Regions from separate parts of the Paenibacillus sp. J22R160 genome, predicted to be linked through region 3. Evidence: riboswitches for the same ligand, from Rfam matches in the RefSeq annotation. Region 3 holds a riboswitch; each other region holds the start of a gene.
What was found. Region 3 has a riboswitch for ZMP and ZTP ahead of AC58UW_RS06805 (GNAT family N-acetyltransferase). Riboswitches for the same ligand answer to the same signal wherever they lie in the genome.
Positions count from the first base shown of each region.

Region 1: it holds a riboswitch for ZMP and ZTP, as region 3 does, so the genes downstream of both, rpiB (ribose 5-phosphate isomerase B) here and AC58UW_RS06805 (GNAT family N-acetyltransferase) in region 3, are expected to answer to the same signal.
Region 2: it holds a riboswitch for ZMP and ZTP, as region 3 does, so the genes downstream of both, AC58UW_RS20880 (bifunctional 5,10-methylenetetrahydrofolate dehydrogenase/5,10-methenyltetrahydrofolate cyclohydrolase) here and AC58UW_RS06805 (GNAT family N-acetyltransferase) in region 3, are expected to answer to the same signal.

Region 1 covers NZ_JCAUAU010000012.1:31,659-35,827, reverse strand. Annotated here, with positions in the region: gene AC58UW_RS21570 (MFS transporter) at 1-277, shown strand, start outside; gene glyA (serine hydroxymethyltransferase) at 342-1,592, opposite strand; gene AC58UW_RS21560 (TIGR01440 family protein) at 1,635-2,240, opposite strand; gene rpiB (ribose 5-phosphate isomerase B) at 2,252-2,710, opposite strand; ZMP/ZTP riboswitch at 2,814-2,894, opposite strand; gene AC58UW_RS21550 (low molecular weight protein arginine phosphatase) at 2,951-3,553, opposite strand; gene AC58UW_RS21545 (manganese efflux pump MntP) at 3,615-4,169, opposite strand, start outside.
Region 2 covers NZ_JCAUAU010000011.1:44,860-49,028, reverse strand. Annotated here, with positions in the region: gene AC58UW_RS20900 (nucleotidyltransferase domain-containing protein) at 1-277, shown strand, start outside; gene AC58UW_RS20895 (hypothetical protein) at 355-555, shown strand; gene AC58UW_RS20890 (GNAT family N-acetyltransferase) at 905-1,360, shown strand; gene AC58UW_RS20885 (GNAT family N-acetyltransferase) at 1,423-1,839, opposite strand; ZMP/ZTP riboswitch at 2,005-2,083, shown strand; gene AC58UW_RS20880 (bifunctional 5,10-methylenetetrahydrofolate dehydrogenase/5,10-methenyltetrahydrofolate cyclohydrolase) at 2,140-2,979, shown strand; gene AC58UW_RS20875 (CBO0543 family protein) at 3,046-3,501, shown strand; gene AC58UW_RS20870 (TolB family protein) at 3,633-4,169, shown strand, end outside.
Region 3 covers NZ_JCAUAU010000002.1:699,358-703,526, reverse strand. Annotated here, with positions in the region: gene AC58UW_RS06810 (Gfo/Idh/MocA family protein) at 213-1,289, opposite strand; gene AC58UW_RS06805 (GNAT family N-acetyltransferase) at 1,310-2,383, opposite strand; ZMP/ZTP riboswitch at 2,433-2,512, opposite strand; gene AC58UW_RS06800 (CBO0543 family protein) at 2,575-3,075, opposite strand; gene AC58UW_RS06795 (CBO0543 family protein) at 3,250-3,777, opposite strand; gene AC58UW_RS06790 (alpha/beta hydrolase) at 3,951-4,169, opposite strand, start outside.

The sequences.
Region 1 (4,169 bases), on a different contig from region 3:
CACTATAGGAGAACTGACCTATGTACCTTTAAAACAATCGCTGCTTGTACAACTTGTCCCCGACCACGCCCGCAGCTCCTATATGGCACTCAGCAGCATGACGAATCGCGTTGCCATTATGCTTAGCGGACTGAACATGATCATCGGTGGTTTTCTGCCATCCGGTGCGATGGCGCTGTTCATTCTGCTGACCGGCGTAGCCGGAATTGGCTTGATGGCATCCATTCTGCCGAGCCTGAAGGAAGCGGAGCAAAAGGTGAGTCATGCCGCAGTGTAAAAAAATAAGGGCTGTATCCAAAGGTCGTTGATGACCTCTGATACAGCCCTTTTCTATTTTTTGATTAGTAAGTTAAACCTGGGTACAGCGGATATTGCGACGTCAGATCTTTCACCATGCCGCGAGCTTTCTCAAGCACAGCTTCGTCTTTCGGGCTTTTCAATGTAAGTGCGATTACTTTCGCGATTGTTTGCATAGCTTCTTCATTCATACCGCGGGACGTAACAGCCGGTGTACCTAAGCGGATACCGCTAGTGATGAACGGGCTAGTTGGGTCAAAAGGAATCGCATTTTTGTTCGCCGTAATACCGATTTCATCAAGCACGTGCTCAGCGTCTTTACCTGTAATGTTCAGGTTGCGCAGATCAACCAGCATCAAGTGGTTATCTGTACCGCCGGATACAAGGTTAATGCCTTCAGCTGTCAGTGCAGTCGCCAATGCTTGCGCGTTGTTGATGACGTTTTGACCGTAAGTTTTGAAATCTGGTTGCAGAGCTTCACCGAAGGAAACGGCTTTTGCAGCAATGGTGTGCATCAAAGGACCGCCTTGGGAACCAGGGAATACGGCTTTATCAATCGCTGCTGCCCAAGCTTTGCGCGTAAGAATCATACCGCCGCGAGGACCGCGAAGCGTTTTGTGCGTTGTAGTTGTAACAAAATGTGCATGTGGCACTGGGTTCGGGTGCAAGCCAGCAGCAACTAGACCAGCGATATGCGCCATATCAACGAAGAACAATGCGCCTACATCGTTAGCGATAGAAGCCAGAGCTTCGAAATCAATTGTGCGCGGGTATGCACTTGCACCAGCAACAAGCATGCGAGGCTTATGTTTGAAAGCTGCTTTACGAACATCATCATAGTCGATGCGGAAATCTTTTTCACTTACACCGTAAGCAACGAAGTTGTAAAGAATACCGGAAGCATTAACAGGGCTGCCGTGTGTTAAGTGACCACCATGTGCCAGGTTCATACCTAGAACTGTGTCACCAGGGTTTAGAGCTGCTAGGTAAACAGCCATATTTGCTTGCGCACCAGAGTGCGGTTGAACGTTCGCGTGCTCAGCTCCGAAAAGCTCTTTCGCGCGATCGCGGGCGATATCTTCTACGATGTCTACGTATTCGCAGCCGCCGTAGTATCTTTTGCCTGGGTAACCTTCTGCATATTTGTTTGTCAGCACTGTACCCATTGCTTCAAGGACGGCTTGGCTTACGATGTTTTCAGAAGCGATAAGCTCAATTTTGTCGCGTTGACGACCCAGTTCTAGATTCATTGCTTCTACGATTTTTGGATCTTGTTTGTTTAGAAAGTTTGTCATATGGAATTCCTCCTAAAGGATAGTTGATATCTATAAGTTAGCCTAGCAATCCGCATCTGGCGCGGCTTGCTGATAGAGCTGTTCGGCAGTCTCCGGTGTATAGACAGCTCTTGTGCCACCAATCAGTTTAGGCCGTGTAAACGCCATGGTCACATAAGCATGACCAATATTCCGCACGGGCGGCCGTGCAGGCACAGCAACGCGGCGCAAATGCATCCCGATCAGCGTGCTGCCAATATCAATCCCGGCGTGTGCCTGAATCGTCTCAACGACAACAGGCTTCGCGAAGTGGCGATACGCGTATGAGGCCATTGAACCGCCGGCTTTTGGCACAGGAATGACCGACACAGGCTCAAGCTGAGGGGAGATCGCGAATAGATCTTCCTCGACGATAAGCGCGCGGTTCAAATGTTCGCAGCACTGAAATGCCAAGTGCAAACCGAACTCGCGGCTGATGCGCTGCGCCGTTTCAAAAATCGGCCGAGCTGCATCCAGCGTCCCGGATGTTCCAATCCGATGTCCGAGTATTTCACTCGTGCTTGTACCAATGACCAGAATTTGGCCTGGCCGTAGATTGCCCACCTTAACCAACTCACGAAGATTTGTTTCCAAATCCTCTGCGATCGTGTGAAGTATGGAATTTGTCATTGTGGTCACCCTTATGGATGAATCGCGAAGCGATCTTCAATGCTTTGCAACTTGTTGATGCGGTTCTGGTGACGGACACCTTGTGAAAACTCTGTTTCCAGCCAAATTTTCACGATTTCCTCGGCAACACCCGGTCCGATGACACGCTCGCCTATGGCTAGTACATTCGTATCATTGTGCTCCCGCGTCGCTTTTGCTGAGAATAGATCATGGACCAATGCACAACGGATGCCTGGCACCTTATTCGCGGCGATCGACATCCCGATGCCTGTTCCGCAGATCAGAATCCCCTTGTCAGCTTGGCCTGAGACTACATCGTCGCAAACCTTCATCGCATAATCCGGGTAATCAACGGAATCTGCTGAGCTGCACCCATAATCTATGACCTGATGGCCTAATGATTCAATAAAAGGAATGATAACATCTTTCAAACGGTAGCCTGCATGATCCGCACCTAAGGCAATTTTCATGGATAGAACGCTCCTTTGCTTGTTCGAATTCGACCATTCTATTATATCCCAAAGTCCACCAGAAAACGAAAAAAAGAGCGGACACGCTAGAAATAGCGCGTTGCTCTTTTGCCCAGGCGACCGGCCGTATAGCTCAATGCTCCATTGTGGTTACTCCCACTCGTCGCCAGTTACATTGAGTCTTGCTTGATACATCCATCTTATCGCATTATACGCGAGGTGTAAAGATGTCTCCGCAAATCATTTCCCAGTCTGCGGGTCAACTTTTCGCTCGCGAAGCTTTTTAACCAATTTATCTAAACTTCCGCTAATTTCAACCGCCGTTTGCCGGTAAACCTCCAATGGGCCTCCGAACGGGTCAGAAATATCGTAATCTGGAATTGAATCTTCAAGCAAATAAATCCGATTTCTCTCTTGGGCGGTTACCGTTTGTGAAAGAGCCTGCTTAAGCTGAACTTCCGTCACCAGCTTTTCCCTTTCCTCTATCGCCTGAAGGATCCGATGATCGTCCTCTACATATTCTTTGAGTGTAAAAATCTTATCAATCGAACCTGGGAACCGCTGGATAACCGTACGTTTATGCCCCATCGTCATCGTCAAAATGATATCTGCCCACTTCACTTCAGACTCCTGAATCGCTAATGAACGAATGGACTCTTTGAATCCTGCTTCTTGCAGCAGTGCTGCGCTATTTCGGGAGATCGGAGCGCCCGTCATCGCGGATACTCCTGCTGAACGAACTTCCGCCGCAAGTCCTTCTTGGTGCACCCTGATACGCAGCAAACCTTCGGCTAATGGACTGCGGCACGTATTTCCTGTACAGACAAATAGAATTCGCAACATGTGATCCTCCTAAAGAAACTTTCTAATTAACATAGGCAGAGCCTGCTCCGCCTCTATTGTATCATAGCAAAAACTTGATCCCAAACGCGAGCAAAATAAGCCCGCCAAACGCTTCGCCATACTCCCCAACCCAGCCATTCACCCGTCTGCCGACCAATAATCCGGCTACAGAGAGCAACGCGCCGAACAAACCAAATACAAGCACAGTTAACAGGATATCCGTCGCGAACATCCCCAAGGATACACCTACTGAGAACGAATCTATACTCACACTAAGCGCGAAAATCGTAAGCCCCCATAAAGATCTATAATCAAAAGAAGTTGCTTCCTCTCCGCGGATCGAACTATATATCATATGAGAGCCCAAAAGAATGAGCAAACATCCGCCAGCTGCAGTGGCCACATTACCAAGCAGGAGCGAGACATATTGTCCCATAAACATGCCCATTAATGGCATTATGATGTGAAAAATACCAATCACAATGCTTATTTTTAAAATATCCACCAAGCGAATCCCTTTCATGCCGATACCAATTCCCAAGGAAAAAGCATCCAAACCCAAGGCTATCGCCATGATGAATATGGTGATTGTCTGTCCAAATTCAACGCCAGTTAC
Region 2 (4,169 bases), on a different contig from region 3:
AAAAGCTTTGGGGCGTAACGATGTTTCCTACGCAGCAGGGCATCTATTTCGAACCGTAAGCTGCTTGGTTCAAGTCTTGTTCGCGTGCAATGGGCAGTATTTGCTGAACGAAAAAGGGGCCGTCGCTCAGTGCAGTCATTTCGCAGCAGCTCCTGCTGATTTCGAGAGGCGAATCCAGGAGGGATTCGCTTGCATGACGGCCGATCGCTCGGATTTAGCGAGGGCGATTGCTATTTTTGCGGCGCTTGTTGGTGAGGTTCAGGCGCTTGCTGGTTAGGGAGTTTTAGGAGGCGGAACTACAGGCCGCTATTCCGCTGAAAAGGCGCATTTATTGGCTGCAAGGGGGCAGCTCTTGTGGAAGCGGGCAACCGCGAGGATGCGGTGGATTACTTGTACTTAACGCCGATTACTCCTGCTATTTTCCGTAATTGCTCCAATTATTATCAATTAACTGGATTTTCTACCACTAATTTCGCCAATCTAGTACATTTTCGGGTAGCTACGGAACATTTAACTGGAGTTACTACCGCTATTTCGGTCCCTGCGACCGTGTAGCTCAGAATAACGGTAGCTTTTCCATCTATTCTATTTAAAGCTGTCCACGGTGAATCGAAAACCTCGCCTGTTCCTTAGTTTGATGCCTTAGAATTTGTTACTGACGGGTGTGGTGGAAGTTGGTTGTATTGGTGAATAGTGTGATGGGATGATGTGACTGATAAAGTAGCTAGCTTGAAGCCTGACGGAGTAGGATCCGTCAGGTTTTTTATTGATTCTCTAATAAATTCTTCGCAGATGCACCTTCTTAAAATTTCGTTAACAAAAGGGTTTTGACCTTAGGCAAATTCATGTACAATATAACGTAGAATTAGAGAGTAAGAATAAGGAGAGATTCAGAATGGCAGCTTTGGATATTAAAATCGATGATTTAACAGGTCCTGAGGTACAAGCATTAATCCTTGAACATCTGAAAGGGATGTCAGAGCTTTCACCACCAGAAAGCATGCATGCCCTGAATATCGATGGGCTCAAATCACCAAAAGTCACATTTTGGAGTGCATGGGATCAGGGACAACTAGCTGGATGCGGTGCGATGAAAGAACTTGACTCCGAACACGGTGAGATAAAATCCATGCGAACTGCTTCAGCCCATCTACGAAAAGGGGTTGCCAGACAGCTTCTAGAACACATTATTGGGGAAGCTAAGCAACGTGGCTATCAACGAATAAGTCTGGAAACAGGCTCCATGGAAGCCTTCGAACCTGCAAGAAGACTTTATGCAAACTTCGGGTTTGAATATTGTTTGCCGTTTGCAGATTACACCGATGACCCTCTTAGTTCATTTATGACATTAAAATTATAAAAAAAGGCTGCTGGACCAATAGGTCTAGGCAGCCTATTCTTATGTGCCTTTTAAGAGGACGTTTAAGGCGTTTTCGAATAAACGAAAAATCCGCTTCTTTTTTCCCAGCCCGCCGCCGTCCAGAAAGAATGACCAAGATCATTATTTTCGAGTACAAAAATGTGACATTTCTCAATGCCTATTTCTCTTAACTGAGCCAAACTCTTCTCTACGAGCCGATGCCCAATCCTTTGTTTTCGATTTTCAGGATTTACAGCTAAGTGGTAGATAAACCCTCTTCTGCCATCATGTCCGGCTAAAATAGTTCCAATGACCTTACTGTCCGCTTCGCAAACGAAACAAAATCCTTTATTTCTATGCAGATAGCTCCCGATATTAGATTTAGAATCTGCTTCACTTAATACAAGACCTTCAATCTGACTCCAGAGTAAATAGGCTTGCTCATAATCCTCAATTGTCATTTCTCGAATAGTGGACATCTATGAATTCTCCTTTGAATGATACATGTTTTAACGTCATTTTATTATCATAAATTGTAACTAGTTATTTTCATTAAGACAATACAGCATCATTTTGTACAGTTTTAGTTTTTTTTCATACGCATTGAAATCTATGTCATTCGTTGTTATCATGAATTCATACAAGCAACTGTGTGTGACTGGCGGAACATGGGTAACCATGAGGGAGCACATAGATAATCAGCCGTACGCCTGGGCAGAGGTAAGGGGATAACCCCTTACCTCTTTGCGTTTCAAATTTACTCAAAAGGGATGATCAACATGTCAACAGAAACAGTAATCTTGGATGGTAATCGAGTCGCAGACGCCATAAAGGAATCGTTGCTCAGCAGAGTAGCCAATTTGGCCGAAAAAGGAATCGTCCCTTGTTTAGCGACTGTGCTAGTCGGTGATGACCCTGCTTCAGCCACTTACGTACGGATGAAAGGAAATGCCTGCAAGCGACTCGGCATTGCATCTATTCGTGTTGTTCTTCCTGAGCAAACGACAACAGAGGAGTTAATTGCAGCAATTAACAAGCTTAATGATGACAATAGCGTGCATGGTATATTGTTGCAGCACCCAGTCCCGAAGCAGATCGATGAAAGGGCAGCTTTTGAGGCGATACATATCGATAAAGATGTCGATGGTGTAACGACATTGGGATTTGCTCAGAATGCTTTTGGATTTGCTGAGTTCCCTTCCTGTACGCCAGCGGCGATAATTGCTATTTTAGACTATTACCAAATTCCTGTAGAAGGTAAACACGCGGTTGTCATTGGCAGAAGTCCAATTCTCGGCAAACCTGTTTCCTTGATGCTTCTAAATAAAAATGCAACGGTTACGACCTGCCATTCGAAAACAACGGATTTGGCCGATATCGTGCGATTAGGGGATATTGTCGTAGCTGCAGTGGGTAAACCGCAATTTGTTCAAGGTGATTGGCTAAAACCAGGGGCGGTTGTTTTGGATGCAGGTTACAATCCCGGGAACATCGGGGATGTCGATTATGAGGCTTGTATCAAGGTGGCCTCGGCCATTACACCGGTTCCAGCCGGGGTCGGTCCAGTAACCATTGCAACCTTACTTAAACATACGGTCGATGCCGCTGAAAAAATGTAAACATCATATTTTCACCAACAACTGGAAATACTAGGGGATCTAGAGTAATGAGGTGAAAATCAAATCATGCTGTTTAACATTATTGTAGGATTTATAATCCCCTGGGTGTTTGGCATCTATCTGTATAGGAAGTCTCGTATTATTGTATTTCTTATAAGTCCAATTACAGTCACCATATCTGGATTGATCAACGATACAGGGTATCATTTGGAATTCTGGGACTTTACACCATTGATTGAAAATGATGAGACACTATCGGCACTTCCGCTTGATCTAGGTCTTTATCCCGTAATGGCGGGATATATGATTTATTGGATTAGAAAAAATAATCGGCATGCGCTTCTGAAAATAGGCTTTTTTTGCCTGGCTACGACGGCTCTGGAATACTTGGCATATATGTTTGACAAAGTAGAATACAGCAATCACTGGAATATAGGTTGGACCTTTGTATCCTATATCCTTGCTTATGGCCTAGTTTATTTGTACTATAGGCTCTTGGTAAGATACGGCTATTTCAAATGAAAAACTCTTAATGGCTCTTCGGACCTGTGTTCAGAGGGAGTTGTTAAGAGTTTTTTGTTGCCCCTTATTCAGGAATAATTTGGATCAACATGTTAAAAATACTCCTGTACCACTTAAAGAGGGGGTAACAGATGAAAATAAAAATCATTTTAATCAGCCTGTTGATTTCAGTCTTATGGTGTCATGCTGGATTTGCTGAACCAAAGCATTCCATACAAGCTGCTTTTGTACGCGGCGGCGGTCTCTGGGTCATTAAAGACGACAAGGAGCTGCAAGTAACGCAAAATCAAAAGGTGAGCGAGCCCAAGTGGTCATCGGATGGGAGATTCATTGCTTACTCTCTTGCCCTTGGCGAACAGCAGCATGAGATATGGGTGTACAGCATGGAGATGAAAAAACATCGCCGTGTGTATCCAGGCGGTGACAATTTTCAGTGGTCTCCCGATAAGAATGATCTTGCTTTTAAAATAGATGGCGTTTTGAATATCGCAAGGGTTAGCCGCGATAAAGTGGAACCCTTTAGGAACGTCACTCTCGGTGTGGATAACTACTCATGGCTGCCTGATGGCAGCGGATTTCTGGTATCTTCACCGGCTCAACTGCGCCCATCCGGGTGGACGAATGTTGAATTGTTCATGGTTCCGGCAGATGCCAAAATGGACCCCAAT
Region 3 (4,169 bases):
AACAGTTTAGAAGAAACTTGAAGGATTGGATGTATAACAAGAATATACAGAGAGCTCGTTCCAGTATGTCTGTTCTTTATTTCTTTCGCCCAATTACTCTCGTGACCGTGGCTTCGAGCATCCGTGGTCTGTTCCCTTCCACGTAATAGAGGCTGCCATTATACCGGCAGCCTCGTTCTGTATACGTTAATTTATGCTAATGCATGTTCACATTAAAACGCCCAGGGTTGTGTCGTCGTCGAGAGCTCCTCTCCTGACTCGATTGCCGCCTGCATCAGGATAGACAAATAATGATCCTGCATCGCCTCTTCCAACCCATAGCATGCTGGCCCACCTTGCACATAGTCCGCCATCTTAGCCAAACTCGTAGCAATGGCGATTTCATCGTCAGATAAACGCCCAGGAATGAACGGATTTTCATACACCCACTCATCATTAGCGGTAATCCCTCGGTGATAATACCCTTCTAGGTTACCATTATGTCCTGTATCGACTCTTCGGAGTTCGCCCTGGATTGGTGTCCTGAAATCACGCAAATACCGGAACGTTTCGTTCATTAATTCTCCGCGGCTTCCGCGAACGAGTACTCGATTACTGCGAATCCAAGAGAAATACTGATCCCCTGTAAAATCAAACAGAGCCAGTTTGTCTCCAAAACGAAGTGTAACGATATCCTGTACGGAATCACCGATCACTTCACTTTCGGGGGGTCCATAACGCCCCGGGCCTTTCACGAGATTGGACGTAAACCTCTGCCCCCTGATGACAGCGTTCTCGAATTCTATGCCTAGCATTTTTCGGATCAGACTGATTCCATGATAGCCGTGAGCGGCCGAGACTTGTACTTGTGAAACGTCACCGAGTTTACCCGACCTCGCGAAAGCAATATGTGCAGCATGCATCGGTTGATATAGATACTGTTCGGCTACCTGTACGCGCCCTTTCAGCTTTCGGAGCGACTCGTACAAGGCAATCATGCCAGGGATGTCCCTAGCCGGAGGTGTCTCTGTCAATACCGGAATGCCCCGCTCTGCCAGCTCCAGTGTACAGGAAGGCGCAGCATCCCATGGCACAGAAACTACCGCAAACATGAGCGACCCGCTTGAAGCAAAAGATTCCATATCACGATAGGTTTTCACACCCCATTCATCCTCAATCTCCTTGCCGCGTTCCTCGTCACGGACAAGCATCGCCTTGACAGCGAATCGCTGCGGCAATGCCTTTGCAATACGTAAATAAAAATCAGCTCTCCACCCTCTACCAACAATACCGAATTCGATTAATGACATAATTATTCCCTCGCTTTCGTTTAGATACGTCGTTCATACAAACTAGCGGCCCAGCCTTGGGATTCATATCGACCACAAAACGTGAATCCTTCACGGGTGTAATACCCATTAAGCGCCGCGTTACCAGCCATACAATCTAGACGCAGCCAAGATTTGCCTTGTTCTTCTATGTAGCCCTCTGCCCAATTGAGCAGTCGCGTGCCAATTCCCATACCTGGATAGTCCCGGGAAGCAGCCAGTCGATGTACATAACCAGCATCTTCGTGGAACTGATCTCCCCAAATCTCTTCATCTCTCCAATGAACGGATAGACAGCCGATAGGCACTCCATCCATGTGCGCCACAAATAACTCATTCTGCTCAATTAATTCGGAGACATAAGCATGCGTAAACCTTTCCTCGCGCCACTGGACAAAGCCTTGCGTCCGCTCAATCCATCGTGCCGCATTGACCAAAAGTTCACGCACCGCTTCCGCATCTTCCAATTCCGCTCTTCGAATGTCCAGCTTACCATGCCAACGGTACTCTAACAGCGCAGCTGTTTCCATCGCCAATGATTCGCTAGACATCCTTGCCACGACATGTAATGCAGCGTCGAACCCAGTAGTTACACCACCGGACATGACAATCCTGCCGTTATCGACATACCGGACATTCTCAACTACCGTTGTAGCTGGTGAAACCATGCTCCGTAAAAGATCGTAAGCCCTCCGATTTGTTGTCACTCGAAGCCCCTCCAACAAATCAGCTTTTGCCAGCAACAGAGCTCCCGTACATACCGAAAGTACAATTGCGGCATGACTCGCGGCCTCGCGAATCCAGGTGATCAGTCGTGAATTGGTTATTTCTGTGCGAGCTCCGAACCCTCCTGGTACGATGAGAATGTCAATCGCTGGGCAAGTATCAAAGCTATATTGTGGCGTGATCGTGATGCCGCTAACGGTTGTCACTGGGATTCCCTTTTCGGCAACTGTAAATACCTGAAAATGGCTACCCAAGTACCCAGCCACCCCAAAAACATCATGAGGCCCAGTAAAATCCAACGTATCCACCTTATTATACAACACAACTCCGACATTCCTTGCCTTCTTCATCGACTTCATCTCCTTAGAAATAAAAAGAGCATTTGACCCATCGGATCAAACACTCTGCCCAGGCGATCGGCTATATGTCATAAGCGCTCCCCCGTAGTCCTCTACGTTTCGCCAGTTACGCGTACCAGAATTTACCTAAATTATACTTATTAAAAGTAAAGACGTCTAGATGAAATTAATTTATTCTTTATTCATCTAATCGGAACTTTAAATAGAAGTAATAATACAATAGTTACTGGTATTGAGATCGAATACGCAAGTAATGGCCGGCAAAAATGTAATCGAAGCAATGGGAAGGTGATTATATTGAATACAATTGAATAAAACATAGTCCAACCGTTATAATGTTTAATCGCTCCTGTAAGCAAATAAATGACCTCAATAAAGGAGTATATGACCACCCAAAAACCTATCCACAATGTTGACTTAGCAACTCCGTGAGGGTACAAGCCAAGGAATATCAGTGCTGTAGAGGCAAATACCACCAAACAGCTTAACTCGACACCAATATAACTATGAATTGGCGGTTTTGGCTGATGCTGCCATAGTGGATAATTATAGGTCAGCAACATATAAAAGACGTCTCCAAGCAAGAAATACAACATCGTTGAATGATATTTTTGCCAATTTCTCCAGTCGCCCCAACGCCATGCCGCAAGTATAAATAATATTGCCACAGCAATGAAAAGCATTTGATTACCCCGTTACTTTGAATCTTTCGTTTTCCTCTTATAATTCCCAGTCCCTATATACGTATACGCACTTCATCCTCTGTTTGAACGCAACACCAGTAAATGAGAGCCGCATTACAGTTATTGACTCATTGTTGAAAGCTTCCCCGTTGTCGCGGAACCCGAAGCTATCTTTCACTTTTTTGGTTTCCAGTATTCGACGAATCCTCTCGTCAAAATGCCCGTGAGAATATAGAAAATGAAAGAATAGAAGTAGTTCCACCCATAATAAGTGATCGTTTGAGCCCAAATAGAGAATGGTTCACCAATAAATGCAAAAATAGCAGCTTGAAATAATAAAGCAATGGTAAAAGATTTCCATGTTCTAAAGTACTGATAGATCAGCATTTGTGCAACCGGAACGACAGAAAAGTCAAAAGGAAACCCAATAAGTGAATAGGGTAATAATTTATTGGGATACACCCAAGCACCGATTTCTGAACCAAGATCATCCGTAAAGGACGTAAAGATTACAACCATTAGTCCAAAAAACCAAATAGAGTGTGCTCTTTTGCGGTCAATCAGCTTGAGCAATAGAATCCATGGAATGATTAGACCAATAAGCAAGAACCACCACTGCCAAGTAAAAACGCTACTATTCAACCATCTATCCAGCTCGAATTGGGCAGCTTTTTGCTGCATGTCATGCAATTGCTCATTCATCGTTATTCCCTCGACCACTAAAAAATTTTCACATCATGTTAATTTTACCCTTATACTTGCTGCGTTAACCTGACTGTTTGATCATGGAATGTCCTTTCGCATGTCTTGGTATCCTTATATACATAAAAAAAATGCAGGTCCAAAACAATTAAATTGTTTCGAACCTGCATTTTTTATCCGCGAATCCATGAATTTGCCAACAGAATAGCGCCTTTTGCTGCACCTGTATCCGCTAGGGCGTTGAGCATGACGAAATCATGAATTGTACCTTGGAAGCGCGCAGCAGTAACCCGAACTCCTGCTTCTCTCAGTTTATTCGCATAGGCTTCTCCTTCATCCCTTAGTACGTCCGCTTCAGCTGTAATTACAAGTGCTTCCGGGAGTCCTTTCAG